DNA from 2 places in the Natranaerovirga pectinivora genome. Region 1 is predicted to be linked to the other one. Evidence: riboswitches for the same ligand, from Rfam matches in the RefSeq annotation. Region 1 holds a riboswitch; the other holds the start of a gene.
What was found. A riboswitch is a leader RNA that binds a small molecule or an ion and turns the genes downstream of it on or off. The one in region 1 is predicted to bind cobalamin.
Positions count from the first base shown of each region.

Region 2: it holds a riboswitch for cobalamin, as region 1 does, so the genes downstream of both, EDC18_RS05950 (cobyric acid synthase) here and EDC18_RS11120 (sirohydrochlorin cobaltochelatase) in region 1, are expected to answer to the same signal.

Region 1 is NZ_SMAL01000008.1:21,583-38,257, reverse strand. Features, by position in the region: gene EDC18_RS11135 (NADH-ubiquinone oxidoreductase-F iron-sulfur binding region domain-containing protein) at 1-414, shown strand, start outside; gene EDC18_RS11130 (NADH-dependent [FeFe] hydrogenase, group A6) at 464-2,224, shown strand; gene hpf (ribosome hibernation-promoting factor, HPF/YfiA family) at 2,684-3,214, shown strand; cobalamin riboswitch at 3,325-3,512, shown strand; gene EDC18_RS11120 (sirohydrochlorin cobaltochelatase) at 3,688-4,458, shown strand; gene EDC18_RS11115 (precorrin-8X methylmutase) at 4,470-5,102, shown strand; gene cbiD (cobalt-precorrin-5B (C(1))-methyltransferase CbiD) at 5,092-6,213, shown strand; gene cbiE (precorrin-6y C5,15-methyltransferase (decarboxylating) subunit CbiE) at 6,200-6,826, shown strand; gene cbiT (precorrin-6Y C5,15-methyltransferase (decarboxylating) subunit CbiT) at 6,816-7,394, shown strand; gene cobI (precorrin-2 C(20)-methyltransferase) at 7,414-8,112, shown strand; gene cobM (precorrin-4 C(11)-methyltransferase) at 8,112-8,867, shown strand; gene cobJ (precorrin-3B C(17)-methyltransferase) at 8,930-9,670, shown strand; gene cobK (precorrin-6A reductase) at 9,667-10,431, shown strand; gene cbiG (cobalt-precorrin 5A hydrolase) at 10,456-11,499, shown strand; gene EDC18_RS11070 (cobyrinic acid a,c-diamide synthase CobB) at 11,501-12,892, shown strand; gene EDC18_RS11065 (cob(I)yrinic acid a,c-diamide adenosyltransferase) at 12,894-13,424, shown strand; gene secA (preprotein translocase subunit SecA) at 13,617-16,184, shown strand; one part of gene prfB (peptide chain release factor 2) at 16,255-16,329, shown strand; one part of gene prfB (peptide chain release factor 2) at 16,331-16,675, shown strand, end outside.
Region 2 is NZ_SMAL01000003.1:265,248-281,922, forward strand. Features, by position in the region: gene EDC18_RS05915 (DUF4944 domain-containing protein) at 1-176, opposite strand, end outside; gene EDC18_RS05920 (ECF transporter S component) at 245-736, opposite strand; gene EDC18_RS05925 (histidine phosphatase family protein) at 755-1,333, opposite strand; gene cobS (adenosylcobinamide-GDP ribazoletransferase) at 1,315-2,049, opposite strand; gene cobU (bifunctional adenosylcobinamide kinase/adenosylcobinamide-phosphate guanylyltransferase) at 2,066-2,623, opposite strand; gene EDC18_RS05940 (pyridoxal phosphate-dependent aminotransferase) at 2,638-3,711, opposite strand; gene cbiB (adenosylcobinamide-phosphate synthase CbiB) at 3,724-4,683, opposite strand; gene EDC18_RS05950 (cobyric acid synthase) at 4,696-6,189, opposite strand; cobalamin riboswitch at 6,222-6,397, opposite strand; gene EDC18_RS05955 (helix-turn-helix domain-containing protein) at 6,547-6,798, shown strand; gene EDC18_RS05960 (SDR family oxidoreductase) at 6,930-7,775, opposite strand; gene EDC18_RS05965 (mannonate dehydratase) at 7,780-8,823, opposite strand; gene EDC18_RS05970 (GntR family transcriptional regulator) at 9,090-9,761, opposite strand; gene EDC18_RS05975 (hypothetical protein) at 10,111-10,341, opposite strand; gene EDC18_RS05980 (methyl-accepting chemotaxis protein) at 10,432-11,832, opposite strand; gene EDC18_RS05985 (HAD family hydrolase) at 11,956-12,765, opposite strand; gene EDC18_RS05990 (glycoside hydrolase family 3 protein) at 12,770-14,527, opposite strand; gene EDC18_RS05995 (ABC transporter permease) at 14,543-15,484, opposite strand; gene EDC18_RS06000 (hypothetical protein) at 15,600-16,675, opposite strand, start outside.

The DNA.
Region 1 (16,675 bases):
TGTCGTATTGGAACAAAACGTTTGCTAGAACTATTAGAACTAATATGTGATGGTAAAGGGACTATGGAACATTTAGAGGAGTTAAAAAGATTAAGTTATGTCATCAAAGACACGGCTTTATGTGGGTTAGGCCAAACAGCACCAAACCCAGTGTTATCAACAATTGCCATATTTTGGGATGAATATGTTGCCCATGTAAAAGATAAAACCTGTCCATCAGGCCAGTGTCAAAACTTATTAAAATATATTATAGAAGAAGACAAATGTGTTGGCTGTACACTATGTGCAAGAGTCTGTCCAACCAATGCCATTGAAGGGGAAGTTAAAAAGACCCATGTCATTATTCAAGATAAATGTATTAAATGTGGCGCTTGTATGAGCAAATGTAAATTCAAAGCCATATTTAAGAAATAAGTATATCATCTCGGGATAAACAAAGTAAAAAAGAAAAGGAGTGTATACTGTGTCAGATATTAAAATAACAATAGATGGAAAAGAAGTAGAACTTCCAATAGGAAGCACAATCCTTCAAGGCGCTCAAAAACTAGGAATACACATTCCAACACTATGTCACTTGGATTTACATGATATAAAAATGGTTAATCAATCAGCATCTTGCCGTGTGTGTGTTGTAGAAGTTGAAGGAAGAAGAAATCTTGCACCTGCTTGTGCAACCCCTGTTACCAATGGAATGGTAATTAGAACAAATTCTATAAAAGTGTTAAATGCTAGAAAAACAGTAGTAGAATTATTGATTTCTGATCACCCAAAAGAATGTTTGACCTGTTCAAAATCGGGACATTGTGAATTACAGGATCTTTCAGAAAAAATGGGGATAAGAAACATTAATATAACAGGTAATTCAATGTCTACATATAAAAAAGAATATACCACTTCTATAATAAGAGAAATGGATAAATGTATTATGTGTAGAAGATGTGAAACCATGTGTAATAATGTTCAGACCGTAGGGGTATTATCAGGTATCAATAGAGGTTTTGATGCTGTTGTTGCACCTGCATTTGATGAAAAATTAGAAGATACAGTTTGTACCCACTGTGGTCAATGTGTTGCAGTCTGTCCAGTAGGGGCATTATCAGAAGAAGATAGTACGTGGAGAGTAGTAGAAGCCTTAGCAGATCCTGAAAAAGTTGTTGTGGTTCAGACAGCACCAGCAACAAGAGTAGCATTAGGCGAAGCCTTTGGGTTAGAGCCAGGTACTGTTGTAACAGGAGAAATGGTAGCTGCCTTAAGAAGACTTGGATTTAACTATGTATTTGATACGGACTTTGCTGCAGATTTAACCATTATGGAAGAAGGAACAGAATTACTTGGTAGACTGGATAAGTACTTAGCAGGAGAAGAGGTAGCGTTACCTATTTTAACATCTTGCTGTCCAGCTTGGGTGAACTTTATAGAAAGTCAGTACCATGAATTAATAGATATTCCATCATCAGCCCGATCACCACAGCAGATGTTTGGTGCCGTTGCAAAAACTTATTTTGCAGAAAAACTTGAAATACCAAGGGAAAAGTTAGTTGTGGTTTCTATTATGCCTTGTTTGGCTAAAAAGTTTGAAGCATCAAGAGAAGAGTTTAGCGTAGAAGGTAATCCAGATGTGGATATCGTTTTATCTACTAGAGAATTGGCTCACTTAATTAAAAGAGCTAACCTTAACTTAAAAGAGTTGGAAAAAGAAGAATACGATAATCCACTAGGGATTTCCACTGGTGCAGGTTTAATCTTTGGCGTTACAGGTGGGGTTTTAGAAGCAGCCCTTAGAACATCCTATGAAATTAAAACGGGGAAAACCTTAGAAAAGATAGAGTTTGAACAAGTAAGAGGATTTGATGGCCTTAGGGTAGCTAGTGTTGATTTAGGAGGCATTACCTTAAATGTAGGCTTAGCCCATGGACTAGGGAATGCTAGAGATTTACTAGATGAAATCAAGGATGGCAATCCAAGAAATCTTCATGCCATTGAAGTAATGGCTTGTCCAGGAGGATGTATTGGCGGCGCAGGTCAACCATATCATCATGGGGATGTGAATGTTCTTAAAAAACGTACCGCATCTATTTACTCAGAAGAGAAAAACTTAACCTTAAGAAAATCACACGAAAATCCTGCAGTAAAAGAATTGTACGAAACATACTTAGGAAAACCAATGAGTGAAAAAGCACATCATTTATTACACACTCATTATTCTAAGAAAGAGAAGTACTAGAAAAAATACAGTTTAATTTAATGAAGGTGTAAGATTACAAAAAATCTTACACCTTTATTTTTTATTGATTTATTCAAATTACTCTTAATCTATATAAATGTATAAAAAGTATTAGTATATATTACAATAAGTACTACTACATATAAGCTGGGAAAAAAATTAACAAAAAGTTAACATAAAATATAGGGGTAATTAATATATCCACATTAATTTAATTCAAAAACCCTTAAAAATCTTTCCATTAACAATGTTATCCACATTATCCACAATATTTATGTTGACAAAATTTATTTATGTTAATAATTAATACAATGGAAGGCCTAGGTATAATAATTACTAATTCTTTCCTGTATATAAAAAAATGTAAAAAAAAAGAAGGATTTTTTAATTATATGGAGAATAATATAATAAGAGTTAAAGAATACTCTTATACATAAAGATATTTAAGGAGTTGATAGTATGCGCTATATTATAAGTGGAAGAAATATTGAAATGACAGAGGCACTGAAAAACGCAATCGAGGATAAGTTGGGGAAGTTAGAGCGCTTTTTTACTCCTGATACGGAAGCTCAAATCACTTTAAGTGTTCAAAAAGAAAGACACATTATTGAAGTGACTATTCCAGTAAAAGGTCAAATTATCAGAGGCGAAGAAGTAGATACGAATATGTATGCTGCTATTGATAATGTTGTTGATATTATTGAAAGACAACTTATTAAGTATAAGAAAAAAATTATAGATAAACATCACTCAGGCGGATCATTCAAAAAAGAATTCTTACAACAAGTTGAAGAACCAATTGATGATGATATAAAAATATTAAAAACAAAAAGATTTGCAGTAAAACCAATGGACGAAGAGGAAGCTTGCTTCCAAATGGAATTATTAGGACATAACTTCTTTGTATTTAGAAACAGTGAATCTGATGAAGTGAATGTTGTTTATAAAAGAAAAAACAATTCTTATGGATTAATTGAACCAGAATTCTAGAGAGTAAACAAAGAGCGTTGATGCATTCAACGCTCTTTTTAGCGTATTATATTGAAGCATTTAAAGAAAAAATTGACATATAATACATTATTTGATACCTTATAATAAAACTAAATCGTATGATATTAGGTTCTTAAGATAGAGTGTTCTTAAGATTAAAAGGGAAACAGGTGAAATTCCTGTACGGTCCCGCCGCTGTAATGGGGAGACTTTTTACATTAATGCCACTGAAAGATTGGGAAGGCGTAAAAAGTTGATGAACCAGAGTCAGAATACCTGCCTAATATTATGCACCAAATCTCTACGAGCGATGGAGGGGTGTAATCAGACATGGTATATAAAAAATATGCTGATTTTTGATAGATAAACCTCTTAACAAATTGTTGAGAGGTTTTCTGTGTTTTTGGAATGGTATCTTTTTCATAAAGTAAAAATAATAACATTAGATTTTAAATGGTTAGAAGGAGAATAACATGAAAAAAGAAAAAGCAATATTAGTTGTTAGCTTTGGAAGCAGTTATAAAGAAGCAAGGGAAAAGGCAATAGAACCTATTGAAGAAAAAATAGAAAAAGCATTCCCTAATTATCACATAGATCGTGCTTTCACATCTTATAGAATTATAGAAAAGTTAAAGAAAGAAGGAATCATCTACCAAAATCCAAAAGAAGCCTTAGAAAAACTCATTCATTTAGGGTATAAAGAAATCTTTGTACAACCCTTGCATATTATTCCAGGATTTGAATATGAAAAAATCAAAGAGATTATTGATGAGGTAGATAAAAAAGACGTTAGGATTGTTTTAAGTCAGCCCCTTCTCTATACAGAAGAAGATTATGAAAGAGTTATTGATGGATTAAAAGCCCAATGCCCACCATTAAAAGAAGATGAAATTGTTCTATTAGCAGGACATGGAACGGAACATAAAGCAAACCAATGCTATATAGAGTTACAAGAAAAGTTAAGAGATATGAAACTGCCTTTCATCGTAGGAACCATAGAAGATGGTTTAGAAGATATTCTATTAGAATTAAATGAAAAAGCATATAGAAGTGTTACATTAATGCCCTTTTTATTAGTGGCTGGAGACCACGCTTTAAATGATTTAATAAGCAATAAGGAAGATTCTTGGCAGACATGTTTATTAGAGCTAGGATATGAGGTAAAAGGTTATTTAAAAGGGCTAGGGGAGAATCCACTCATACAAGAAATGTATGTGAAATATGTGGAAAAGCTTATCAGGTAAGGAGGATATGTGTGTATAACTATATTGAGAACCCACAAGAAATTGAAAGACAAAGCTTTAAAATCATTCACAGTGAAATGAAAAACACAGAATTAGAGCCAATAAAACTTAGCATTATAAAAAGGGTCATACATACAACCACAGATTTTGATTATGAAGATATTCTTTTATTTAAAGAAAAGGTAGAAGAAACACTTTTGAATGCTATGAAAAAAGGTTGTATGATTGTGACTGATACAGAGATGATAAAAGCAGGTATAAGCAAACCATTGGCAAAGGAACTGAATATAACCATGCATTCCTTTGTTGGTACTGAAGAAGCCTATCATATGGCTAAAGAAAAAGGGATAACAAGATCAATGGCGGCAGTAGACATAGCTTTAGACTTGCCACAAGACAAACTATTTGTTATTGGCAATGCACCAACAGCCCTTTATAGAATCCTAGAAAAGAAACAGCTAAATAATGTAAGAGGTGTTATAGGCGTACCTGTTGGATTTGTAGGGGCCAAAGAATCAAAAGAGGCCCTTTGGGAGAGTAATATACCCTCTATTATATCTCAAGGGAGAAAAGGTGGCAGTACAGTAGCTGTAGCCATAGTGAATGCTTTGTTAAGAGAAGCGGTGAAAGCCATTGAAGAATAATTCCCAGTATATTTATAAAGATGGCAAAAAACTAAGAACAGGCTATACAACAGGTTCTTGTGCAGCAGCAGCAGCAAAGGCGGCGGCATGGATGTTGTGCCATCAAGACATTTGTAATCAAATCAAAATAGACACCCCAAAAGGATGGCAATTAATCTTAGACGTACAGAAACCAACTTTTAATGAAACAGAAGCTAAGTGTTGTATTATAAAGGACTCTGGAGATGATCCAGACATCACCAATGGCATAGAAGTATTTGCAAAAGTGACTTTCCAAGAAACTGAAGAAGTAACCATTATAGGTGGTAAAGGTGTTGGGAGAGTCACTCAAAAAGGATTGCAAGTACCTGTAGGACATAGTGCCATCAATCCCACACCTATGAAGATGATTCAAGAAGAAGTAAGGCATGTTATCCCATATCCTCAAGGTGTACAGGTAGAGATAGAGTTACCAAAAGGAGAAGCATTGGCTAAGAAGACCTTTAACCCAAGACTTGGCATTGAAGGCGGGCTATCCATATTAGGGACAACAGGAATTGTGGAACCTATGTCCCAAGAAGCCTTAAAAGATACTATAAAATTAGAATTCAATATCATTAAAGAAAAAGGATACAAAAAGGTTGTTCTAGTCCCTGGGAATATTGGAGAGAAGTTAATAGAAACGTTTTTCAATTATAAAGGAGAGAACTTTATAAAAATCAGCAATTACCTGGGGTATGCATTAGATTTATGTGTTGCTTTAGAATTTGATGACGTATTAATCGCAGGACATATTGGGAAGTTAATCAAGCCAGCAGGAGGTACTTTCTATACCCATAACAGGATAAGTTCAACAAGAATGGAGATATTAACAGCTAACTTAGCTTTATTAGGAATGGCCAATCCACATTTAATTGAGATTATGAATTGTAGAACCACAGAAGAAGCGATGACAATCATAGAAAGAGAAGGGTACAAAGAAATATACCCACTACTGGTAGGTAAAATCGTGGATCATTGTGAAGCCTATTGCTTTGATCAAGTAAAAGTCCATGTTGCATTATTTAGTATGGATCAATTGCTGGCAAAAAGCAATTCTGTATTGGAGATGTTTAAAGATGAACAGAATTAAAATTGTTGGCATAGGTCCAGGACATAAAGATTATATTTTGCCAATAGCATACAAGACCATTGAAGAGGCGGACTTACTCATTGGAGGCAGTAGAAATCTAGAGGTCTTTCAAGACTATAAAAAGGAAACCTTATGTTATGAAGGGAATCTTAAAGAGATTGTTGAAACCATGGCAATCCAAAAAGAGAATAATAAAAAAATAGTGGTTTTGGTATCAGGAGACACAGGGTTTTATAGTCTACTAGACTATATAAAAAACTTTTTTTCTGATGAAGACATTGAAGTCATACCTGGTATTAGTTCTTTTCAGTATCTATTTAGTCGTTTAAAAAGAAGCTACAAAGGCTATGGATTATATAGTTTGCACGGTAGAGATATCCAGGTTGACGCCTATATAGAAAAGCATCAAGGGGTTTTTTTATTAACAGATGAAAAAAATACCCCATCTAGTATTGTAACATCAATAATGGATGCATATGGGCATTGGAAAATGATTGTAGGAGAAAATTTATCCTATGAGAATGAAAAAATTACACAAGGGAAAGTTAAGGACTTTAGGAAGAAAGAGTTTTCAAAACTATGTGTGGTGGTGATAGAAAAGTATGTGGAATAAAACAGTACAAGGCATACCTGATGAACTTTTTATAAGAGGGGATGTGCCTATGACCAAGTCAGAAGTTAGAGCCATTACACTGTCTAAACTGCAGTTAGAGAGAGACTCGTTGGTACTAGATATTGGCTGTGGCACAGGAAGTGTTAGTATTGAATGTGGTTTAAGAGCCAGTGAAGGTTGGATTACAGCTGTGGATCAAAAGGAAGAGGCCATTCATTTAACACAAGAAAATGGGAAAAGATTTCAAGTAAAGAACATAACAACCATTCAAGGAAAAGCCCCAGAAATACTTCCAAAAGAAAACTTTGATAGGATTTTTTTAGGGGGAGGTAGCAAAGACTTAGAACATATAATTGGCTATGCTAAAGCGTATTTGAATCCAGAAGGGATATTTGTTGCAAACACCATTTTACTAAACAGTAGTTATGAGATATTACAACTTCTTAAGAAAAATAACTTTAAAAATATAAATTGTATTCAAGTCCAATTATCAAGAGGATATGACCACAAAGTAGGTTGGATGATGAAAGGGTTAAATCCCATATATATCATTTCAGCTGAACAGTAGAAAAGAAAGGAATAAGAAGATGGCAAAATTTTACGGAATAGGCGTAGGACCAGGAGACCCAGAGCTATTAACCATTAAGGCTTCTAGGATACTATCTCAAATAGACGTTGTATTATTACCACAAACCAAAGAAGGTAAGAAAGGTGTTGCATACACCATTATTGAACCTTATTTAAAGGAAAATCTAGAACATGTCTATGTTAACTTTCCTATGGTGAAAGATGAAAGTATATTTATAGAAGCAGGAAAAGAAGCAGCTAAAGAAGTAGAGAAACACATTGGATTAGGAAAAAATGTTGCCTTTGTTACATTAGGAGACCCGTCTGTATATAGCAGTTATGGCTATATTATTAAAGCCTTGTCAAAGGATATGCCAATTGAAACCATACCTGGTATCACATCTTTTTGTGCATCAGCTGCAATGATTAATCAACCTTTAGTAGAAAAAGATGAAATTTTAAGTATTATTCCTATGAATGCAACAGATGACAAAATAGGTAAAGTTTTAGAAGCATCCGATGCTTTTGCATTTATGAAAATATACAATAGAGAAAATAGAGTATTGGACCATCTTAACACCCATCAAATTATAAACAATAGTGTGTTAATAAAAAGATGTGGTTTTGAAGACAGCCAAATAGACCCCGACATTAAAGAAAATATATTAAAAAACAAAGACTATCTAAGTCTAGTACTCAGTAGAAAGGGGTGTTTATAGTGGTATTATTTGTTGGAGCTGGACCAGGCGATGTTGAACTTATTACAGTAAAAGGCAAAAAGGCATTAGAAAAAGCAGACTGTGTGATTTATGCAGGGTCATTAGTGAATGAACAGCTATTAGAGTATTGTAAAAAGGATGTAGAAATATACAATAGTGCCACCATGACTTTAGAGGAAGTTATAGAAGTAATGAAAACAAAGGCAGCAGCAAGTAAGTTAATCGTACGGTTACATACAGGGGACCCATCATTATATGGGGCCATAAGAGAACAAATGGATGAATTAAGTACATATAATATTCCTTATGATGTTATACCAGGTGTAAGTTCCTTCTTGGGTGCAGCAGCGGCCATTAAAGAAGAATTAACATTACCAGGAGTTTCGCAAACAGTGATTATAACGAGACGAGCTGGTAGAACAGGCAATAATGAAGGGGGGTCCTTAGTGGAATTGGCAAAACACAAAGCAACCATGTCTATTTTCTTATCGGTTCAAGCTATTGAAGATGTTGTAAAAGATTTGCGTACAAGTTATGAAGCTAATACCCCTATAGCAGTCATTTATAAAGCAACTTGGGAAGATGAAAAAATAGTTAAGGGAACATTAGAAGATATAGCAAAAAAAATTAAAGAAGCAGGCATTAATCGATTTGCTCAAATATTAGTAGGTGACTTTATGAAGGATCAATATACCTTATCCAAACTGTATGACAGTAAATTTTCCCATATGTATAGAAATAGAAAAGATAAATAGTAAGTTAAATAAAAATCCTAAGTTTATAAGTTTATAGACAGTCTGAATGAAGAGGTGCAAAAGTGAAAGGTAAAATATATGCAATAGGACTTGGACCAGGAGATTTGCAAGGAATGAGCTTAAAAGCAAAAGAAACCATTATAGATTGTGATGGGATTGTTGGGTATAGGGTATATGTACAACAAATCAAAACACTTATTAGTGAGAAAGACATCTACGAAAATGGTATGGGACAAGAAATAAATCGATGTGAAAAAGCAATAGAATGGGCACAAGAAGGAAAAAAAGTTGCTATGGTATGTAGTGGTGACTCGGGAGTATATGGAATGGCAGGATTGCTTTATGAATTACTTAATAAAAACAATCTTCTAGCTAAAATACCTTTGGAAATCATTCCAGGCGTAACGTCAGCAATGGCTTGTGGGTCTTTGTTAGGAGCGCCAATTGTTGAAGATTTTTGTACCATTAGTTTAAGCGACTATATGACCCCCTATGAAACAATAGAGAAGCGCATTGAATATGCGGCTAAAGGGGATTTTACAATAGCCATATATAATCCAAGAAGTAGCAAACGACCTGAATACTTAAGAAAAGCAGTAGACATTTTATTAGCTATAAGAAGTGAATCAACCCCAGTGGGTATTGTGAGACAAGCCTATAGAGAGGAACAAAAGATCATTAGAACCACATTAGGGAAGATTCCTTTTGAGGAAGTGGATATGTTCTCCACTGTCATTATAGGTAATTCAAAAACAAAGTGGTTGGGTGATTATATGGTTACTTCTAGAGGGTATGCTTTATGATTTTACTACTAGGAGGGACCAGCGATGGTTTAAAACTTGCCAAGGAATTGTATGCTTATACCAAAGACATTATTATGAGTACAGCCACAGACTATGGTCACTTAATTGCAGAAGAAGCTTTTCAAGGAAAGGTAATATGGGGGCAAATGGATGAACGAGAACTTTTGGCCTTTTGTGAGGCATATAAAATCAATCACATTATAGATGCCACTCATCCCTATGCTCAGATCATATCTGAAAATGCCATAAAAGTCTGTAAGGCCTTAAATATAAATTATTGGCGGTATGAACGACCCGCAAGTATAGAGGATAACATTGTAAATGTCATTTGGTGTAAAGATTATTATGAAGCAGGAGAATATATTAATAAAAGAGAAGGTAATGTACTGGTAACAACAGGGAGTAGGCATATTGATAAATTTTTAGAAGGTATAGAAAATATTGAAAGAGTTTTTGTAAGGGTTCTTCCGATAACAGAGAATATAAAAAAGCTTGAAAACTTAAAACTTACGCCAAAGCAAATCATAGCCATTCAAGGGCCTTTTTCAATGAAAATGAACAAAGAAATGTTAGATCATATTAAGGCCAAGTTTTTATTAACAAAAGAAAGTGGCACCATTGGACATACAAAAGAAAAAATAGAAGCAGCTCTTCATTGTGGTGTAGAGGTCATAATGATAAAACGACCATTGGTACAATACCCTAATGTATATGAAACCATAGAAGGATTGATAGGGGCAATAAAAAGAACAGCGATGTAATAGAATAAGGAGAGAAGGGATACAATGAAAAAGATGGCAATCCTAACCTTGACAGAAGGGGGACTAAAGTTAGGGCTAAAGCTAAAAAACCAATACCCTGATGCACAGCTTTATACAATGGAAAAATATGTTACTCAAGGTGCCCAGGCAATAAAACCTTCTCTTAATCTAATGGTTGAAAAACTATTCCAAACCTTTGATGTTTTATGTTTTATTATGGCAACAGGCATCGTTGTAAGGGTTATAGCCCCTTATATAAAAGATAAAAGGGTAGACCCGGCCGTATTGGTAATGGATGAAAAAGGCCAATACATTATTAGTCTATTATCAGGACATCTTGGGAATGGCAACTATTGGGCAGAAAAAATAGGTAAAGACATCAATGGAACACCTGTTATCACAACTTCGTCAGATACAAATGGCATTGTTGCAATAGATACCTTTGCAAGTCATAATCATTGTGCTATTAAGGATATGAAAAAAGCAAAAGACTTAACAGTACTATTATTAGAAGGCAAAACCATAGGGGTAATCAACAAAGAAAAACACAATATTCTATTAAAAAAGCCATACATATTCATTGATAATGAAGAAAGAACAGATGAGTACCCAGAAATAGAGGGTTACGTATATATATCAAAACAAGGGCCTAAAGAAATGAATAAACCTTTTGTTTGGTTAATTCCCAAAGATATAGTTGTAGGTATTGGGTGCAAAAAGGGAAAAACAAAAGAGGAAATAGAAAAAGTATTAAAAGCATCCTTTGAAAAAATAAAGCTACCTTATGAATCTATTAAAAAACTGGCAACAGTTTCTATAAAAGAGGAAGAATTAGGGTTGCAACAATTGGCAAGGGCATTAAAAGTACCTTTAGAAATCCATTCTATTGAAGATATAAAAAAGGTAGAAGATCAATTTCAAGGAAGTGAATTTGTCAAAAAAACCATAGGGGTAAAGTCGGTAAGTGAACCTTGTGGCTATTTGGGGTCTTGTTTTGGTAAATGTATTTTACCAGTTCAGAAAATAGCAGGCATTACAATTTCATTATGGAAAGAAGATGAGGTGTAAAATGAGTTATCCAAGAATAATGATAGCAGGTGTAAGCAGTGGTGTTGGAAAAACAACAGTCACTATGGGTTTGTTAGCAGCACTGTCTAAAAAAATGGTTGTTCAACCTTTTAAAGTAGGTCCAGATTACATAGATACAGCCTATCACTCTTATATTACAGGCAAAAAAAGTCGTAACTTAGACAATTATTTGCTTAACAATGAAACGGTTCAAGGACTATTTATTAAAAATATGAAAGATGCCCAGATTGGCGTTATTGAAGGGGTAATGGGATTATACGATGGAGCTGGGGAAAGCACAGATGTTGGAAGTTCTGCAAGTGTAGCAAAAGTTTTATCCTGTCCTGTCATTTTAGTGGTAGATGGGAGTGGTATTGCTACAAGTGTTGCTGCCCTTGTAAAAGGTTTTGTTGACTTTGACCCAGATCTTAATCTAAAAGGTGTTATAGTTAACAAAGTCAATTCCAAGAGACATTATGACATCCTTAAAGAGGCCATTGAAACCTACACTTCTGTAACTTGCTATGGGTATTTACAAAAAAACAATAGAGGTTCTATAAAATCAAGACACTTGGGCTTAGTACCTAGCTGGGAGATGGAGGATTTAGACCTAAAAATAAAATTATTAACAGAAGACATTGAAAAAAACATTGATTTAGATGGATTAATAGAAGTGGCTAAAAATGTTTCTCAAGACAATATAGAATTGTTTATGGAGAAAAGTGAAATAATAAGTGAAGACATTCATATAGCCATTCCATACGATGAAGCTTTTAACTTTTATTATGAAGACAATCTAGACCTACTAAAAGAATTAGGAGCAACATTACATTTTTTTAGTCCTATAAAAGATAAAGTCATACCTAGAAGGATGGATTTTATATATTTTGGTGGTGGGTTTCCAGAAGTATTTGGTAAAGCACTAGAAGAAAATCACTCAATGAAAAGTGAACTGCTGAAAAAATTACAAGAAGGCATCCCATATTTAGCAGAGTGTGGTGGACTAATGTATTTGTGTGAAGAATTAGTAGATATGGATGGGACTTCTTATAAAATGTTAGGATGGCTTCAAGGAAAATGTGTAATGACAAAGGGATTAAAAAGATTTGGTTATAAAGGGTTAACCCTTGGATTTCATAGTATTTTAGGAAAAAAAGGGACATCTCTTAAAGTACATGAATTTCACCATTCAGAGGCTTTTATCAATCATCCAATGGTATATCACTTAGAAAAAATTAGAAAAGGGGAATTAATAGACCAATACCAGTGTGGCTACATAAAAGGCAATGGTGTGGCTGGGTACCCACATCTACATTTTTATAGTAATAAGGACATTGCAGTTAATATTATAAAAGCAGCGGCTAACTATTCTAAAAGATTAAGGGAGATATAATATGGAAAAAGGTTATATTCAAATCTATACAGGTGATGGTAAAGGAAAAACCACAGCAGCATTAGGGTTAGGACTTCGTGGGGTAGGCAATGGATTAAAAGTCATAATGGTTCAATTTTTAAAAGGAAACCACACAAGTGAGTTAGATTCAGTAAAAAAATTAGAGGGTTCCTTTGAAATCATTCAAATCGCTGGACATAAAAAATTCTTTTGGCAATTGTCATTGGAAGAGAAGGTTGAGTATAAAGAAAAATTGCAAGAGGCATTCAAAAAAGTGAGTATGTTAATGGTATCAAATGACTATGATATATTTATATTAGATGAGATTCTAGGTGCCCTAAAAAATCAAATGGTTACTTTAGAACAGGTTTTAGAGTTAATGGCAAAAAAACCGAATAAAATGGAATTGGTTTTAACTGGTAGGGATTGTCCTAGTGAGCTTATAGAAAAAGCAGACCTAGTAACAGAAATGAAGGAAGTTAAGCATTATTATTCAACAGGAGTAAAGAGTCGTAAAGGGATTGAATTCTAATAAAATATATTCATTTTATTAAAGGGCTGACAATACATAAAAGTTTTAGTAATAGATAAAACTTAAATAAAGACTTTCTGATTAAAATTTTCACATGATTTAATTGTTGAATACTAATAACTAAAATGGTACAATTAAAATTGTATAAAAAAATACAAAGATTGTTAACAAAATTTGGAAGGTGAATGTAAAATGAGGATTATAGATAAAATCTTTGGAACTCATAGTGAACGTGAAATCAAAAGAGTTCTCCCTTTAGTAGATAAAATAGAAGCATTAGAGCCTGAATTTGAAAAGCTATCAGATGATCAATTAAGAAATAAAACGGAAGAGTTTAAAAAACGTCTACAAAATAATGAAACTCTAGATGATATATTAATAGAAGCATTTGCTGTTGTTAGAGAAGCAGCAAAAAGAGTTCTGGGTATGCGCCACTATCCTGTTCAGCTTATGGGTGGTATTATTCTACATCAAGGACGTATATCTGAGATGAAAACAGGGGAAGGTAAAACCTTAGTATCAACATTACCAGCATATTTGAATGCATTAGAAGGCAAAGGTGTTCATATTGTAACGGTTAATGATTACCTAGCTACTCGTGATGCTGAGTGGATGGGAAAAGTTCACGAATTTCTTGGCTTAACAGTGGGTGTCATCACTAATGGCATCGAGAACAAAGAGCGAAGAGAAGCATACGCTTGTGATATTACTTATGGAACAAACAATGAATATGGATTTGATTATCTAAGAGATAATATGGTTATATATAAGGAAGAAAGAGTTCAAAGAGAGTTGAATTACGCTATTATTGATGAGGTTGACTCTGTTTTAATTGACGAGGCAAGAACACCTCTTATTATCTCTGGTTCAACGAATAAATCAACAGGATTATATACAGCAGCGGACTTTTTAGCAAGAAGATTGCAAAAAGGTAAAATACTGGGTGAAATGACTAAGATGGCTGCTTTAATGAAGGAAGAAATTGAAGAAGAAGGCGACTTCGTCGTTGATGAAAAAGCTAAAAATGTGAATTTAACGGATCAAGGTACTAAAAAAGTTGAAGAATATTTCAAACTTGAGAATTTAGCAGATCCAGAAAATATGGAAATTCAACATCATATAATCATCGCATTAAAAGCACATTATTTAATGCATAAAGACAAGGATTATGTTGTTAATGAAGAAGAAATAGTAATTGTAGATGAATTTACAGGTCGTTTAATGCCTGGACGTCGATATTCTGATGGATTACATCAAGCAATAGAAGCAAAAGAAGGGGTAAAAGTAAGAAAAGAAAGTAAAACATTAGCAACTATTACTTTCCAAAATTACTTTAACAAATACTCTAAAAAATCTGGTATGACAGGTACAGCTTTAACAGAAGAGGAAGAATTCAGAGACATCTATAATATGGATGTAATTGTAATACCAACCAATAAACCTGTTGCAAGAATTGACCAACCAGATGTGGTTTATAAAACACATAATGAAAAATTTAATGCAGTAGCCGATGAAATCAAAGAAGCCTATGAAAAAGGTCAACCTGTACTTGTTGGTACCATTACAATTGATAATTCTGAAGAATTAAGTAAATTGTTAAAAAGACGTGGGGTACCTCATAAAGTACTTAATGCCAAATACCATGAAAAAGAGGCAGAAATCGTAGCAGATGCAGGTCTAAAAGGCGCTATTACAATCGCAACGAATATGGCTGGTCGTGGTACGGACATTAAGCTTGGTGAAGGTGTTAAAGAACTAGGTGGTTTAAAAATCATCGGTACAGAAAGACATGAATCTAGACGTATTGACAATCAGTTAAGAGGACGTGCTGGTCGTCAAGGTGATCCAGGGGAATCAAGATTTTATATATCCCTTGAAGATGATCTTATGAGATTATTTGGTTCTGATAAGTTAACAGGAATGTTTAACACATTAAAGTTGCCTGAAGGTGAACCAATTCAACATAATATGTTAACGAAAGCAATTGAAAGAGCACAGAAAAAAGTAGAAAGCAATAACTTTTCTATTCGTAAACATTTATTAGAATATGACCGTGTTATGAATGAACAACGTGAAATTATCTATGAAGAAAGATTAAAAGTTCTTAATGGAGATAATATGCGTGAGTATATTCTTAAAATGGCAGAAGACATTATAGAAAGTACAGTAGATTTCTATATAGGTGACGATCAATTACCTGAAGACTGGGATATTGTTAGATTAAGAGAACAATTAGAGAGTATTATTCCATTTGGTGGGATTGATATTACTGAAGATGAAAGAGAAGATATTAAAAAATCTACTCTAAAAGCAAAATTAAAAGAAGAAGCCATTAAACTATATGAAGAAAAAGAAAAACAATTTGATAATATTGAACAAATTAGAGAGTTAGAACGTGTTGTATTATTAAAAGCCATTGATAAAAAATGGATGGATCATATAGACAATATGGATCAAATGAGACAAGGTATTGGTTTAAGAGCCTATGGACAAAGAGATCCATTAGTAGAATATAGATTTGTTGGTTATGAAATGTTCGATGAAATGAGTGAAGGGATAAAAGAAGATACTGTTAGAATTTTATTCCATATAAGAATTGAGCAAAAAGTAGAAAGAGAACGTGTTGCCCAAGTGACATCAACAAACCGTGGCGAACCCACTGCAAAAGAACCATACAAAAGAACTTCTGCAAAAATTGGTAGAAATGACGATTGTTCTTGTGGAAGTGGTAAAAAGTTTAAATATTGTTGTGGAAGATAGATGTTTTATGATAAGCTAGGATTAGTAATCCTAGCTTATGCTAAATATTTTTATAAGTAGAGGTGTATTTATGGTAGAATTAGAACAGTACAAACAATCGTTAAATAATTACAAAAAACCATTAATAGAGATGAGGGACTCTCTTTGACTTGGCAAGGAAAGAAGAGAAATTAGAAGAACTTGAGAATACAACTTCTGATCCAGAGTTTTGGGCGAATCCTGAAGAATCTCAAAAAATATTAAAAGAAATAAAATCATTAAAAAATCAAATAGAAACCTATGAAAGTATTAAGAGTGAGTTTGAAGATGTGGAAACATTAATTATAATGGGCATGGAAGAAGAGGATCAAGATTTAATTAATGAAGTAAAAGAAAGTCTTGATGTATTTATTGACCACTATGAGACATTAAGAATTAATACCTTATTATCAGGTGAATATGACTCTAATAATGCAATATTAACGTTACATGCTGGAGCAGGTGGAACAGAA
Region 2 (16,675 bases), on a different contig from region 1:
AGAGTCCCATCCCAATACTCTTTATTTCTAGCTCGAAATACTCTTTCATATACTGCGGTCCAATTGCCATCAGATGACTCCCCTATCCATATTGGCGTTCTAATTAAGCCATTTAGCAAAAGGCCCACTATTAACACAATAAATATTGTAAAAATGATTCTTATTATTTTTTTCATATTTACCCCCTAGTAATTATCAAAATATTATATATCATTTATAATTTTACCTAAGATTATAAAATCAATCAATATTTTTTTCTAATTAAAAAAGGTTCCACAACAACAGCTATAACAATATTAAGTATAGCAGCTATAGATAGTGGCACGATTAAAAAACTAAACAAAGCAACTCCTGCAAATTCATACCCTAGTGCATACATTATATAGGCGCTAACGCCTAGTGATATCGGTCCATTAAGTAAAAAAGCTACAATTACTGCAATGTATTTCTTACCTTTTTTACTTAGGTAGCCAAATAAGTAACAAGTGATCCCCATTAGTACACCTACAACCATATGAATAGGCAATGTAAGTGGAAAACCGCTTGTAACTGCTGTTAGCATATGTCCTAGTATACCTACTATTCCTCCTGCTACGGGTGAAATAATCAAAGCTACCAAAAAAGCTGGCATAGAATCAAAGGCAACACTCCCTTGAATCTTAATCTGTGCCCCTACAAATGATAATGCTATAAAAAGCCCCATATATGCTAGTTGTCTTGAATTTATTTTACTCAACTCATCATCTCCATTAATTTATTTTAGCATCATTTGCCCATAGCCTTTTTTATAGTCTATTTGAATGATACAACCGTTCTTAATCTTAAAACACCAGCCTTGTCCACTATTTAGATTCAATAAAAATTCCAGTATCTCTTTGATTACTCTTCCATGGCTTAATATGAGTATTGATTCACATTCTTCTTTCACAACTTCTTGTATAAAATCTAATACTCTTCTTTTAAATTCAGGAAAACTTTCCCCTTCAGGTATTTTATAAGTTCTATAGTTTTCAAGATAATTCTTATAAACCTCAGGGTAAAGCTCATCCACTTCTTTGTATGTATGTTTTTCTAAGATGCCAAAGCCCATTTCTTCTATTCTTTCATCGTAATGAATGGCCATGCCCTTAATTTGTGATATTTCTTCTGCCAAGTCTTTAACTCTTTTTAATGGGCTACTATATATTTTATCTAAATGCATTTCTTTAACAGATTCTATGATTTGATTAAACTGTTTTTTTCCTTCTGTTGTATAAGGATAGTGGGATTTACCATATATGATTTTATTGATGTTTCCTTCTGTTTCTGGATGTCTTACAATATAAATGTCCACAAAATCCCTCCCACACCTGTGCTTATTAAAAATAGAATTTGTGATGTTTCTAAGATTAATCCAATAACGTCTCCTGTAATGCCACCAAGGATTTTATTAATTCTTAGAACCATAAGAAGGCTTATTATTACAGTAATCCCATAAGCAAACAAAGTCACCCAACCTAATAGATAGGTACTAACCAATCCAAAAACAAAAGCATATAAAGCATATTTCAATGTAGCTTTATCTACCATTGCTTTTCCCATGCCTTCATTTTTTGCATAGTTAAATAACCCACAAGTTATTAAACCCACACATCTTCCCACAATAGGAAAAGCCAATACCACCTGCCACTGTGGATTCAAGAATACAAAAAAAGTAAGAAAATATAGAACCAAACTTATAACACCAAATGCACCAATTAAGCTGTCAGACATAATTTCAAAAACTCTTTCTCTCTTGCGACAACTAAAGATACCATCACATACATCTGCTAAGCCATCTAAATGCAATCCCCCTACGATGATTAGGTAGCCAATTATTATAAAGACATTCACATAGGTATTGGGTAAAACATTGGATAGTAAAGCTATTGGTGATAATAAAGCACCAATTATAACACCTATAATAGGAAAAAACAGAATGCCTTTTACGAAGGTTTCCCCATTAAACTCAAACTTTATAGGGAATGGGATTCTTGTTAAAAACGTGATCATCAGTAAAAATGATTTCATACAACACCTCTATACACTATTTTATCTTCATTGGAATTGCTGATACAACAAGGTATACTTCATCTGCTTGTTTTGCTAGATACTGATTGACTCTCCCTGCAATATCACGAAAGATACTTCCTAATCGGTAGGCAGGAACAATGCCAAAGCCAACTTCATTGGTAACCGCTACCAACTGTTTTTGATTCTCTTTCATTGTATTTATTAATTGGTCTATTTCAACAAATATCTTTTTTTCTACCTCACTTATTGCTTCACTAGAACACGTATCATAATCAATTGTTTCATCAAACATAATATTTGTCACCATAATGGTTATACAGTCTAATAAGAATGTATCTGTCTTTTCAAATGCTTTATGAGATTTTATCTCTTGAAAATTGTTATACATTTCAAAAGTATGCCATTCACTAGGACGAGAATGTTTGTGTTTTTCTATTCTGTCTTCCATATCTTTATCCGTGACTTTAGCAGTTGCAATATAACTAATCTGCCGTCCTATTTCAAGGACTTTTTCTTCTGCAAAAGTGCTTTTACCACTTCTTGCGCCGCCAGTTATCATTATAAGACTCATTTTACACCTACCCATTACTTGTATTCTCTCATTTTATGAATCAATCGTCTATTGTCATTATGATCTTTTATGGCTATGCGTATAAAGTTTTTTCCTAATCCAATAAAATCTTCACATGTTCTTACTTTGATTGGATTATCTCCTTTTAATAGCCATTTTGGCAATCTAGAATCTTCTAGTTTTATGAGAATGAAATTGGTATTAGATGAGTAAAAATTCAAGTAATGAAACTTCATTAAATTGGTTTCTATATAGTATTTTTCGTCTAATAACCATTGTATGGTCTTTTCTTTTCTCTCACTGTCTTCTAGTAAAGGATTTAAAGCAGCAAGGGCCAAAGTATTAATCGTCCAAGGTTCTTTATAGGTATATAGTTTTTCTATTATACTTGGGCTGGCAAATCCAATGCCTAGCCTTAAACCTGGTATACTATAATATTTTGTTAAAGATTGAATGACCATTATATTTTGAGGTTTTATATTGTAACAGCTTGCTCCAAATGAAATGTCAATAAAAGATTCATCCAACATAAGCATACCGTCCCAAGACTTTAATTGGGTTGCGATTCTTTTAATGGTTTCTTTATCTATAATTTGTCCTGTAGGATTGTTTGGATTACATATAACCACACATTCTGGTTTCTTTTTTACTATAGTTCGTAAAAAATCTTCTACATTCAGTTTAAACTGATTCTCCCTTTCTAAGACATAATGGTATATCTTAGCACCATTTAGCTTAAAGGCTCGTTCGTATTCATTAAAGGTTGGAGATATAATCATGACTTCTTTTGGTTTAAAGGCTCTAGCAAATAAATAAATTAATTCCATTGCCCCATTGCCTATAATAATCCGTTTGCTTGAAGTATTATAATAATCCCCTAGGAATTTAATTGAAGACTCTCCTATAATCTCAGGATATTTATTGATCTCATTAATCCCTTCCACTAAAGCTTCTTTTACTGAAGGGGATAGAGGAATAGGATTAATATTCACACTAAAATCTAGTATTTTTTCGTTGATGACACCACCATGTATATTCATTTTATTGTTGTTCTGTCTATTGTTTTTAGCTTCTATTACAAGTCCCATATCACTTACTCCTTAGAAATATATAAGCAAATACACTATAATAAAAAATAGTGTAAAAAGTAGTTCTGTTACATACATAATTTTAATGGTATCTTCTATCATTACTGACTCTGGTTTTTTATCTAAATCGCCTATGGTCGGCTTTTCTACTATGGTATCAAAATACTTATGTGTTCCACCTAGTTGAATCTTTAACGCCCCTGCCACTACCGCTTCTGGATAGCCACAATTAGGGCTTTTGTGATTTCGTCTATCTCTTACTAAGATTCTCCAACTATTTTTCCAATTCAGTTTTAATAATAAACTACTTAATACCATAAACAAACTTCCAATTCTAGCAGGTATATAGTTAAGAATATCATCTGCTTTTGCGGATGCGAACCCAATGTCTTTATAAGGCTCTACGATATAACCAACCATAGAATCGAGAGTATTAACCAGTTTATAAGCAAAAAGAAAATGAATTGGGTAGCCTACTAAAAACCCTATGCCTATATAAAATAGAGGGGCAATAACACCATCAATGGTATTTTCAGCAGTGGTTTCTATTGCGCCTTTTATCACTTGTTCCTGTGTAAGGTTTGCAGTGTCCCTTCCAACTAAGTAAGACAGATACTTTCTGCCCTCTTCTATACTTTGATATAACCCTTTTATGACCTTTTTTACTTCAGTATGAAGACATTTTGCTGCTATTCCAGTGTATAACAAGTAGATGGTTACTATGGTATGGAAATAGGGATGTATGACCATTGATCCCTTTAAAATTATAGAAACACTTATTAGAACGATAAAAAGAGATAAACCCAGTAAAAAGAAACCACCAACAAACAAGTTTTCAAAGTACTTTCTGATGATTTTTTCTAATGTCTGGATCAATTTCCCCATATAAATGATGGGGTGAGGCCATCCTAATGGATCTCCTAATAGCCAATCCATTACAATAACACTTATCAATACAATTATATTTTCCATATGTCACCTAGCTTAATTGGATGATTCTATAATATTCATTATAGCTTCTATATCCAGAGATTCATTTACTACTTTTCCAAGATAATCATAAGCTTCTTCCTTTAATTCTCTATAATGTCTTGAAGGGTTCAGATTTAATCCTTTTTTCCTTCTAATCGGTTCTAATAAAGCTTCTCTAAATTCATGAGAATCAAATATGCCATGAAGATATGTTCCGAATACAGTTCCTTCTTGATTCACACAACCGTCGTATAACCCTTCTTCTAGTAGAATAAAATCTGATTCATTATCAAGGTGCTCTGTTTTTCCCATATGAATTTCATAACCTTCTACATTTTTACCTTGTGTCTTTCCCCCATTATCAAAGTTGACCAGTATTTGTCCTGTTCTTTGTATGGTTTTTTTCTCTTCTTCTAACACCGTATTAATATTTAATAATCCTAGACCATTCACTTCTTTTCTTTCTGTTTCTACACCAAAGGGGTCTTTTATGGTTTTTCCTAAGATTTGATACCCACCGCAGATGCCTATAATAGGTGTTCTCTTTTTATGACATCTATATATTTTTTCATCTAGCCCACTGTTCTGAAGATATATTCTATCGGCTATTGTACTTTTACTTCCTGGAATAATCAGTAAATCTATCTCTTCAAAATCATCCTTTGTGGCTAAATACTTTACAGAGACATCTTGTTCAAGTTCTAACGCAGTAAAGTCTGTAAAATTAGACATATAAGGCAACCTGATAACACCAATATGAATGCTGCCTTCTTTTGGCTTTTCAAATCTTGTTGTCACACTGTCTTCATCATCGATTTGAAAATCTGAATATGGAATTACGCCTAAGCATGGTATCGGTAGTTTTTCATAAAACATATCTATTCCTGGCTGAAGTAGCGTAACGTCTCCGCGAAATTTATTAATAATATACCCTTTTATCCTTTTTTGTTCAGAAGAGCTTAGTAACATATAGGTACCATAAATAGAGGCAAATACACCACCTTTATCAATATCCCCTATTAATACAACAGGTGTGTCTATGGCCTCTGCTAGACCCATATTGACAATATCGTTTTTTCTTAGATTAATTTCTGCTGGACTTCCAGCACCTTCTATAACAATGATGTCGTATTTTTCTTCAAGTGTTCTAAATGCCTTGATCACTTCTGTCATCAAGTATTCTTTGTTTCTATAGTAGTCACTGGCTTTTAACTGATTAAAGACTTTGCCATTTAAAATGATTTGACTGCCTATATCACTTGTAGGCTTTAATAATACTGGATTCATTTCTACCATAGGTTCTATACGAGCCGCTTCCGCTTGTACCACTTGGGCTCGTCCCATTTCTTTTCCATCTTGGGTAACGTAAGAATTTAAGGACATATTTTGTGATTTGAAAGGCGCTACATTGTAACCCTTATCATTTAAGATACGACATATGGCTGCCGTTATAAGACTTTTTCCAACGGTTGAGCCAGTGCCTTGAAACATTATTTTTTTAGACATAAAAATAAATCTTCCTTTCCATCCGAAATTCAGAACAACGTATTATATCTATCTGTTTCCTGGCTCTAACATCAAACCCTATATACCCCTTCCCAGTTTCCCAGTGGTTTTTGTATATAAGTAGTTATTACAGTAGCGGTGGCTGCATCGGATTTTCACCGAACTTCCTAAGAATTTCTTCTTATTTATAGATATAAAGCATATTAGTGTTATCATACTGGATTTTATTAGAAGTGTCAATTTAGAAACTTTATTATTAAATAAGTTACTTTCTATATATGAAGAAAAAAGTTTTTTGGCATATAGAATTTATATCCCCTTTATCCTCTTTACTTATTTTGATATATAGAGAGTATAATGAGTATTTTCCTAGATAAGTATTATCTTTTACATACTTTTAAAGAAGTGACAGGCTTTACCATAAAGCAATATATCCTTTTAAAAAGAATTGCTTTTGCTAAAAACCAATTGTATTATACCGATAAGAATATTACTGCTATATCCATAGATTCTGGATTTAATAGTCAAAGTAATTTTATTAGGCTTTTTAAAAAGAAAGAAGGTATTACACCTTTACAGTTTAGAATAATTATAAAAAAACATAAATAACCACCTCTGATATAAACCAGAGGTGGTTGTACCACAAAAGAACAATCCTTTTTTCCGAGGAGGAAAGTTTTTTATGAAAAATCATATTGGAAGGTTCTTTTGATTGCACCCTGCAGAATCATTCCTTTTGATTATACCCCTGAATAAGCAGAAAAACCGCCATCAACAGGTATTACAACGCCATTTACAAAACTTGACGCTTCTTCACAAACTAAATACAGAAGGGTTCCTATTAATTCTTCTTCTTTACCAAAACGGTTCACAGGTGTATTTCTTAATATCTTTTCACATCTTTTAGTCGGTGTACCATCTTCACTAAACAATAGTTTTTCATTTTGTTTGGATATAAAGAAACCTGGTGCAATAGCATTGCAACGAATGCCTGCTTTTGCAAAATGTACCGCTAGCCACTGTGTAAAATTAGATATGGCTGCTTTTGCACCACTATATGCTGGTATTTTGGTCAAAGGTGTAAATGCATTCATACTTGAAATATTGATGATACTAGCACCTTCTTTATTCAACATATCAATGGCAAATACTTGAGTAGGTAATAATGTTCCCATATAATTTAAGTCAAATACAAATCGAACACCTTCTGCATCCAAATCAAAGAATGTCTTCATATTGTTCAAGTCTTTTTCTTCAAAAAATTCATTTTCTGTTGTTGCTTTTGGACTGTTACCACCTGCACCATTAACAAGAATGTCACAGGTTCCTAAGTCTTCATTAATCTCTTGACGGACTTTTTCTATATTATCTTTATCCAGTACATTACATTGGTATCCTTTTGCAATGCCACCGTTTTCAATAATCTCATTGGCATTATTTGTTGCAGCATCCAGATTCAAGTCAAGCAAAGCCACTTTAGCTCCTGTTTTTGCCAATGCTTTTGCAAACATTCCGCATAAAACACCACCTGCTCCAGTTATAACCACTACTTTGTCTTTTAAATCTATATTAAATGGTAATTTCATAGTCTTACACTCCTTTCATCTTAGTTAGAGCTTCCCAAATCCCAGTAATGTATGTAGATCCCAGGGCTCTATCGTATAAACCATAACCTGGCTTACCTGTTTCATCCCATATCATTCTGCCGTGGTCTGGTCTAATATATCCTTTAAAACCAACGTCATGGTATGCTTTTAATATTTCAAAGATATCTAACGATCCACAAGGAGAGTAATGGGCACTTTCTTCAAACGAACCATCTTCTAATAATTTTACATTTCTTATATGAGCAAAATGAATTCTTCCCATCTCACCATATTTTCTAACCATATTGGCAAAATTATTAAACTTCCCACATCCTAATGACCCACTACACAAGGTTAAACCATGGTGAGTATCATCATATAAAGATAAAAATCTATCTAAATCATTTTCATTTTTAATGATTCTTGGAATATTAAAAATTGACCATGGTGGATCATCTGGATGAATAGCCATATTAATATCACATTCTATTGCTACTGGCATAATTTCCTTAATAAAATATTCAAGATTACTCCATAGCCCTTCTTCTCCAAGTGCTTTGTAGGCATCAATGAGCTCTGTCATTTCTGCTGGAGTATAGGATGCATCCCATCCTGGCAATGCTAATTTTGTAGGATCCATCTGATCTACTTGTTCTTTGTAATACACCAATGTTTTTGAACCATCTTCTAATTCTTTATCTAACTGAGAACGGGTCCAGTCAAATACAGGCATAAAGTTATAACAAATGCATTTCACTCCATATTTTGAAAGTCTTCTTATAATTTCTTTGTAATTATCAATGTATGTTTGATAATTGCCTCTTCTCAATTTAATATCTTCGTGGACAGGGACACTCTCTATAACTTCCATTTCCAATCCTGAGCCTTGAACATCTTCTTTAAGTTTTTGGATGTCTTCCTCTGGCCATACTTCTCCTGCTGGAACGCTATAAACTGCTGTCACTACACCTGACATGTTTGGTATTTGTCTGATATTTTTAAGCGTAACTGGATCATCATTGCCATACCATCTAAAGGTCATTTTCATTGTGATTCCCTCCTTAATTTTAAAGAATATTTTTATCAATTATTTATATCTCAAATATGTATACATTATAATTACTAGTAATTACTTTATAATATATCTCTATTTTATCACTCTTGTATACATATGTCAATTATTTTCTTTCTTTCCCTTGACTCTCAGTTACTCATCCTACAAACAAGACTTTTTATGTATGTATACATTACTGTATTTTTAATAAAAAAATACGTACTATCAACCTAAAAATTCAGGTATCTAGTACGTGTTTATTACTTAATATCTGTAAAATACTCTGGATACTCAAAAACCTTCTCAGAACTTTTACGAATACCATTATAAAGATGCTCTTTAAAAACCTCTTGAAGTTTTTCTATATTATTAGTTACAATGCATTCAGCAAGCAATTTATGTTCTTCAAATAATTCATAAAGAATGTTCTCTTCAATAATGTTAATGAACATTCTAAACCTCTCATAATGATGGCTAATGGATGTTATGAAAGATAGAACATTTTCCTTATTGGCTAATTTGAAAAGCATAGCGTGAAATTCATTATCTGACTTAATAAATTCTCTTGCCAACTCTTCTTGAGAATACCCTTGCTCAAATAATTTGTTTTGTTTGGTTAATAATAAATTTAATTGAAACTGCTTGTTTTCTGTACAATTCTTACATAACTCTTGTATGACTGCAAACTCTAACTTTTCCCTTATATAAATAATATCCGTTATATAATTAATGTCTATTAAAGTTACACTTGTTCCTTTGTGAGCTCTTATTTCTAATAAATTTTCATATTCCAATCTCTTAAACGCATCTCTGACAGGTGTTCTAGAAACATTGAATCTATTGGCAATCTCTATTTCTCCAATAGATTGTCCTGGTTTTATTTTTAATGATAATATTTCATCCTTTAATCTCGTATACACTTGATTAGGCATATTATTATCTTTCTTTTCAATAATAGAAATCCCCTCCTTAAAAGTAATGTATACAACTGATTAAAGTGTATCAGATTCTAAGATAGATTACAATTCAAAAAAAGAGGATATTTCTCCACAATATCAAAGAACTTACTTTACTTTAACTCTTCACAATCTTTAGCTGGTTGACAATGGGCCGATATATAAAGAAGCACGACCAAATAAATAGTCGTGCTTTCTTTATCATTGTAGATAATTTTCTATCTTTCTACATAAGAGAGCCCTGTTCCATGACAGGGAATGCAAGTCCTAAAATGCCCTTATCTATAAATCATACTTTTCAAGTAATATGGTGATATAGTCTCTATCAATTCCTGCGTCTCTTAGTCATTTTCTTCTTTTCTTGTGAAGATATGTAGGCAAACACTCCTATACCTCCAGCGAAGAACCCACTCATCAAACCACTTATACCATTACCAATTGCATTTTCCAATACATTATGTGGAACAGGTAAGAGGAAATAGTTAATCAGAAAAGATATAAGCAATCCCATTCCTCCTCCAATAACGCCACTTAATATAGATTCTTTAATTTTCATATGTAAATACTCCTTATTTTTTTCCCATTATGGTTTTTTCATAATAAGTGTACCATAGACTTTTCTAAACTATCTCAGCCTATTATCTACTTATCTTCTAATATTCATTGCAAAGTCTTTACTGTAATGTTTAAAATTTTGTGTATGCACCTCTAATTGTTTCAGTTTTAAATTTATTTCATCAGTTGTATATTTGTTATTATTAGCAACAAGTTCTTTTGCAAGGGTATGAAGCTCTTTATGTGATTGATACAGTTTTAAAAAAAGTTCTTCTTGATTTCCATTTTTCTTAATGGACTCATAGTATCGTCCAATATTGCATTCAGTATGGTTATCTATGTCATTTTCTGAGATATTAGCAAAATTACATAATACATTATAAACTTTCCATTTTAGTGTAGAATGTTCAATAGCAGCAAGTTCTAATGACTGCTCCATATTTAAGTTCTTATACCATGGTACAGCTTTATTTCTATGCTTAATAACTTTTTCGCTCAAGTTATAAACACCTTGTCCTGTCCTCATGCATACCTCTGTTAATAATTTTGATTCTTCTTCCAATGCATTGATTTTCTCATCAATGCTAATCATTGTTGCGCTTTCTTCTTCAATACTAGAGGATATATCTTCAAATGACGTGCCAATATCATTTAGATTATATTCCATATAATCAATAGCTGATTTCGAATTTGAAATCGCTTCTTTTGAATAATCAAATACTTTTGCTGTAGCATCTATTTTAAGTGTAACGCTAGAAAATTCATTTGTAAGATTATCAATCTTTTCTTTGATACTGCCTGTTGAAATTTTTGTACTGTCCGCTAATTTTTTTATTTCATCAGCAATGACAGCAAAACCCCGACCACTTTCACCTGCTCTCGCTGATTCAATTGATGCATTTAATGCTAATAGATTTGTTTGTTCCGCTACATCATTAATAAATTTACTAATGTTTGCAATATCTTTAATGTCTGTAACAAGACTTAGAATTTCTACTTTTAATGCTATTATTTCATCGTAAGCATCTTCTATATGTTTAAACGTCTTTGTAATGGATTGTATAGATTCTTGAGCTTTATTAATAGTATCAAGCGTTTTCGTCATTGACGTTTGAACTTGAGAAGCAACATCTTCAATAGCTGAGCTCATTTCATTAGTACTCAAATGTATTTTCTTTATTTCTTTTCTTTGATTGGTAATATAATCAATCATTTGCTTTATATAATTCATTTCTGTAAGATCATTTATAATCTCACAAGTGTCTAAAAATAGTTCACGGATTTGTTCTGTTTTAATTTCTAATAATTCATTGATGTCATCAGTTATAGGTGTAGAAGTTTTTATTGATAATACTTCTCCAAACCCGTTAAATTTAGAACATTGATTTAACGTTACCGCTAATTCTGACCTTAATAAATCTACTTGATCAGACTCAATTTTTGAAAAATCTTCTTTATCCCTTTTGCCATTATTATTAAATAGTATCCTCATATAAAAAAATACCTCCAATTACTCAAGTTTATACCTCTTGTCCTAAGAAACATATTGAAAACAGTATCTTTATTTGTGCTGATAAAACTTAAGAGGTAATTGCTTTGCAACCACCTCTTAGCTCTATGACAAGTTTTTTTTCATATTCAAAAGTAGGTCCTCTTGAATTTCCTTATTAAATTGTTGAACAAGAAACAGGTGTAAATACTTATGTTTTAAGTCAATCCATGATAATGATTCTTTTGCCGCTAATATAGGAAAGAACCATATTTGATTATTTTCAGCTGCTTTGTAATCACCAAGGGCATCGCCAACCATAATCATTTTATCTCTCTCGTAACCCATTCCAATAAGCTTATTAATACATTCACTTTTGGTGCCATCTGCTTGAGAGTAGAAATAGTCAACTAACTTAAATAATCCACATTTTTGCCACTCATCTTTTATAGCTGAAAAGTTTGCTGAAGATACTACTGCAATGTCAGCTTTTGATTTAATTAGCTCTATTGTATCCATTACGCCATCGAATGGTTGAGCCAATGGCAATACCTCTATCTTCGAGTTAACTAAGTCGGACCACTCTAATGCTTTACCCATAATCTCTAGCCCTGTTTGTTTATATTTCTCCCGAAGACTTTCATCAGACAAAGCTTTTGTTGTTTCTATCCATTCTGCGAACACGTTCAGCTGTTCATTATCAACTAATTCTGGATGTAGGGTCAATATAGCCAAAAATCCCTGGAATCGGTTAATCCCTCGCATTAGACTATATAAGTTTATATTATTCCATTGATCTAATATTGTATTTTTTTTAGAATCGTCTATATCCCATACTTTAATAAAGGCTGGTCCAAAAGCCTCTTTATGTTTAATCGTCATAGAATCAATGGCACAACCATCTGAATCGATACATACTAAAAATTTATTTTTCATCAAATCACCCATATAATTTGGCTTCCCAGCGATTACAGAAATAATGTTCTTTTACTTCACCTTTAAATTCTGATTTTCCACACATTTTTTCAACGACAGCTTTTATGTTTTCTCTTGTACTTCCAAATGCATTGATAAAGGTCTTTACCTGCGGTATATCAATTAGATGATTTGTATAGTTCAAGCTAATGCCAATTGTAGGCACTTCTGGAATATACCATGGCAGCTCTTGGCTATGATGCTGGCTCCACTTAATTCTCACATTGTTTTCTTGAGCATATCCTTTAATATTGATTGCTACTAAAACCAAATCATATTTTTCCTGAAACTCTTTCCTTGGTCCTCTACCAAGCATCTTAACCATATTCATTGGGTTTGGTCCATTTTCTGCTTCCAAATCATAAAAACACGGTGCCAATGTTACATCAAAACCTGCTTGTTCTAACTCTTCAATCATTATTTGTCGAGATGGATCCGGTATGTATTCAATGGTTGTTGGTACAGATTGAACATAAACCAACCAAATCTTTTTCTTTTCTAATGGATTTACAGGAATTAATTTAGCAGCATCTTTTACAAGAGTTGTACATCTATCAGCTGCTAACCTTCTAAAACCTAAATATTCCTCTGTGTTAACTGTTGTATTTATTAAATCTGGATTAGGAATCGCTACTGAAGGATTCATTAATTCCAGTTTTGCTTTCAATCCTAAAATTCTTGTAACAGCATCATTCAAACGTTCAATTGTTAATATATTATTTTCAATACCCTTTTTAACAAACGCAATATCTTCTTCAATATCGTTGGCAAATAGTATCATATCACAGCCTGCAGCTATAGCAAGGGGCATTGCTTCTTCCCTTTTTTTCATTGCTGCTAAACCAACCATATGGGTTGCGTCAGTTAAAAGAAGTCCATTATACCCCATTTCCTCTCTGAGCAAATCCGTCAAAAGTTCCGGTGCTAAAGTAGCTGGCATAATTTCTTCATCTTTAATCCCTGGTCTTAATTTTCTACTCATCTCTGGTAGCGCAATATGTCCTACCATAATGGACTCAATACCTTCATTGATTAATTCGTTATATACTTTGCCGTAAGTACTTTTCCATTCATCTACACTCAAATCATTAACACCCATGACCAAATGCTGATCCAGCTCTTCTACACCGTCTCCAGGAAAATGTTTAATACAGCAAGCCATATTAGGATTACCATCTTTAGCACCCTTAATAAATGCTTTTGTATTTCTTATAACTGTTTCAGGGTTATCCCCAAAACATCTTGTGTTTACGATTGTATTTCTCCAATTCATATATATGTCTGCAACAGGATTAAATAACCAGTTACATCCAACACTCGTTGCTTCACGAGCAGAAACCAAGCCCATATGATAGGCTGTTTCTTCTGATTCATTTGCAGCTGCTTGAGCAGCAGTAGCCACAAAAGTTCCTTCATTTGGAAGACAACCAATTCCTCCATCATCACAGTTTGCTGCAATAAGCAGAGGAATCCTAGATGATTTTTGATAAGTCGTATTTTGCAAATAAACAGCTTCCTTATTACCACCTTGCCAACGAAGACCACCTTGATGGTATTTATCTAGGATCTCTTTAATCCTAGCTTCGTTGACACCCGGTTCAGTTTTTAGCATAATGAACAATTGTCCGATTTTTTCTTCCAAAGACATTGTTTCTAAATTATGATTAACCCACTCAATTTGCTCATCATTGAGTTGATATGGTTTTTTTCTTAAATCGACCATTGTTACCTCCTTAGCTTAGCTTGCTAAGCTAAGCTCTTTTCTTTCTTTTATTTTTGCTTTCGCTTCTTTGATTCTAGCTTTCTCTCTTTTTCGTAAATCAGGGATATGTCGATTAGCTAAAAAAGCAAGGAAACCGATAAATAATATCATGTTAATCGTTGTGTTAAGAGCAGTGGAAATCTGTAATGCTACCATTCCGAAACCAAATAACCTTATAGTTAATGATGCACTGATAATACCAAGCGCTATATTACTGCGTCGTGATAAATATGTACCGATAAACATTGGGAACGTCATCGCAATAACTGCACTGTTACTTGTCATACCCAGTGTTGGTAATAACGCACCTGCCATAGCTGCACTTAAAACCCCTGCAATAGCAACCAATCCACCGGCAATGGTATAACAAATTACAACATGCCTAAACACATTAATTCCTGAAGTCTTTGCTATTTTCTGAGAACCCCTCATTGCTTGCATCTCATATCTGAACTTTGTATATGTAAATAATACAAATACAAAAAGGGTAGCTAACCCTAGGACCATCAGTGTAAAATTAGGATTTACAAGCATTCTAGTATTTGGCGCACCAAATAACTGAAGCCCAAGTCCTCTTGAACCTGCAAATGCAAGACTTTCATAAACCATTGCCATACCCAATCCTAAGATAACTGGTGGTACGCGGAAAGTGATAAATATCATACCCACAACAAAACCTGCAAGCAATCCAAATAAAATAGCCATTATAAGTACGCCTATTCCATTGAATCCCAGTCTCAAAGCGATGTTACCACCAATAATGGTGGCAACTAATCGCTGTGCTCCTAGTGATAAGTCAAATCTTCCGCTTCCAAGGTTTAAGGATAATGCAAAGGCTATGAGTGCTGTTACACCTAAATCTCTAATGATGTTTCTAATATCCAGCATTGACGAAATCAGATGTCCTCCAGTCTGCATATAAACAATTACTTCCATTATAAGCCCTACTACCAATGGCACAGAAAGTACATATGCAGTTTTATAAATATTCTTTTTATTTTTCATCATAGTCTTACTCCTTTACTCAAATGATTTACTTTAAACCACGGCGCTCAAGAATATTATCTGTTGAAAATTGAGCAGTTACATTCATAAGAAATTCATAATCAACATCTTCATTATATACTTTAAGTAAATTCTTAATTTCATCAGCAGTATAAACATACATATCGTCACGTGTATCTAATTGTGATAACAATCCATATTCTTGTGCATTGGCAACAACCAATGGCGCTGGTCCCATTACAATAGCTCTACCTTCTGGCTTGATAGCATCTCCATGACCTGTAATACCGTTGTATAAAAGAACAACACCATATGCATCATTTACTGTTCCTGCATAAATAATTGCACCATCTAAAGTAGGGTTACCTGTTGAGTCTAACGTTTCAAAAGCTCTCTTTGTATTTTCACCGAAGTTTGCTTGACAAAGTACTTTAATATTCTTTCCTAATGCTCTTTCAACTTCATCAATAGCCGTTGAAAAAGTATCTACTGTTGCATATACAGATAATATCGCATCAAACCTACCTGTTTGAAGCAAACTGGAAACACCAGATAAATAACCATCCATATTAGAGAAACCAGGAACAATAGTAATGTTCACATCTTCTCTGCCTGTACTAATTGGTGATGTTGCATTTGTTCTTGCTAAATCCGCTACATCACGGTCATAGGTTAAGTCATATTTAACTCGAAGTGTCTCAAGCATTGATCTCGTTGCCTCATTATGAGAGGATACACCCATTGCCGATCCACCTGAAACGATAATGAAATTTGCTGGTTCAGCAGAATCAAATTGTGAATCTATAAGTTCACCATAAGCGCTAGCAACTCTAGACAAAGCAATACCAGTAACTCCCATAAACGTTGGCACTTCAACAACTTCTTCATATAACCTAGATGATACTACTGCCGTATAAATACCTAACTCATCTGCTCTAGACACAAGTTGTTCCGTACCATCAGTAACTGAAGATAAGAAACCGTCAGCACCTGCTGCATATGCGTTTTCAAGAAAAGTGATTAATTGTGACGTATCAGAAATTGCTTCTGAAAATATGAAGTCAATGCCTAATGCTGGTCCTATGTGACTTTCCAAATATCTCA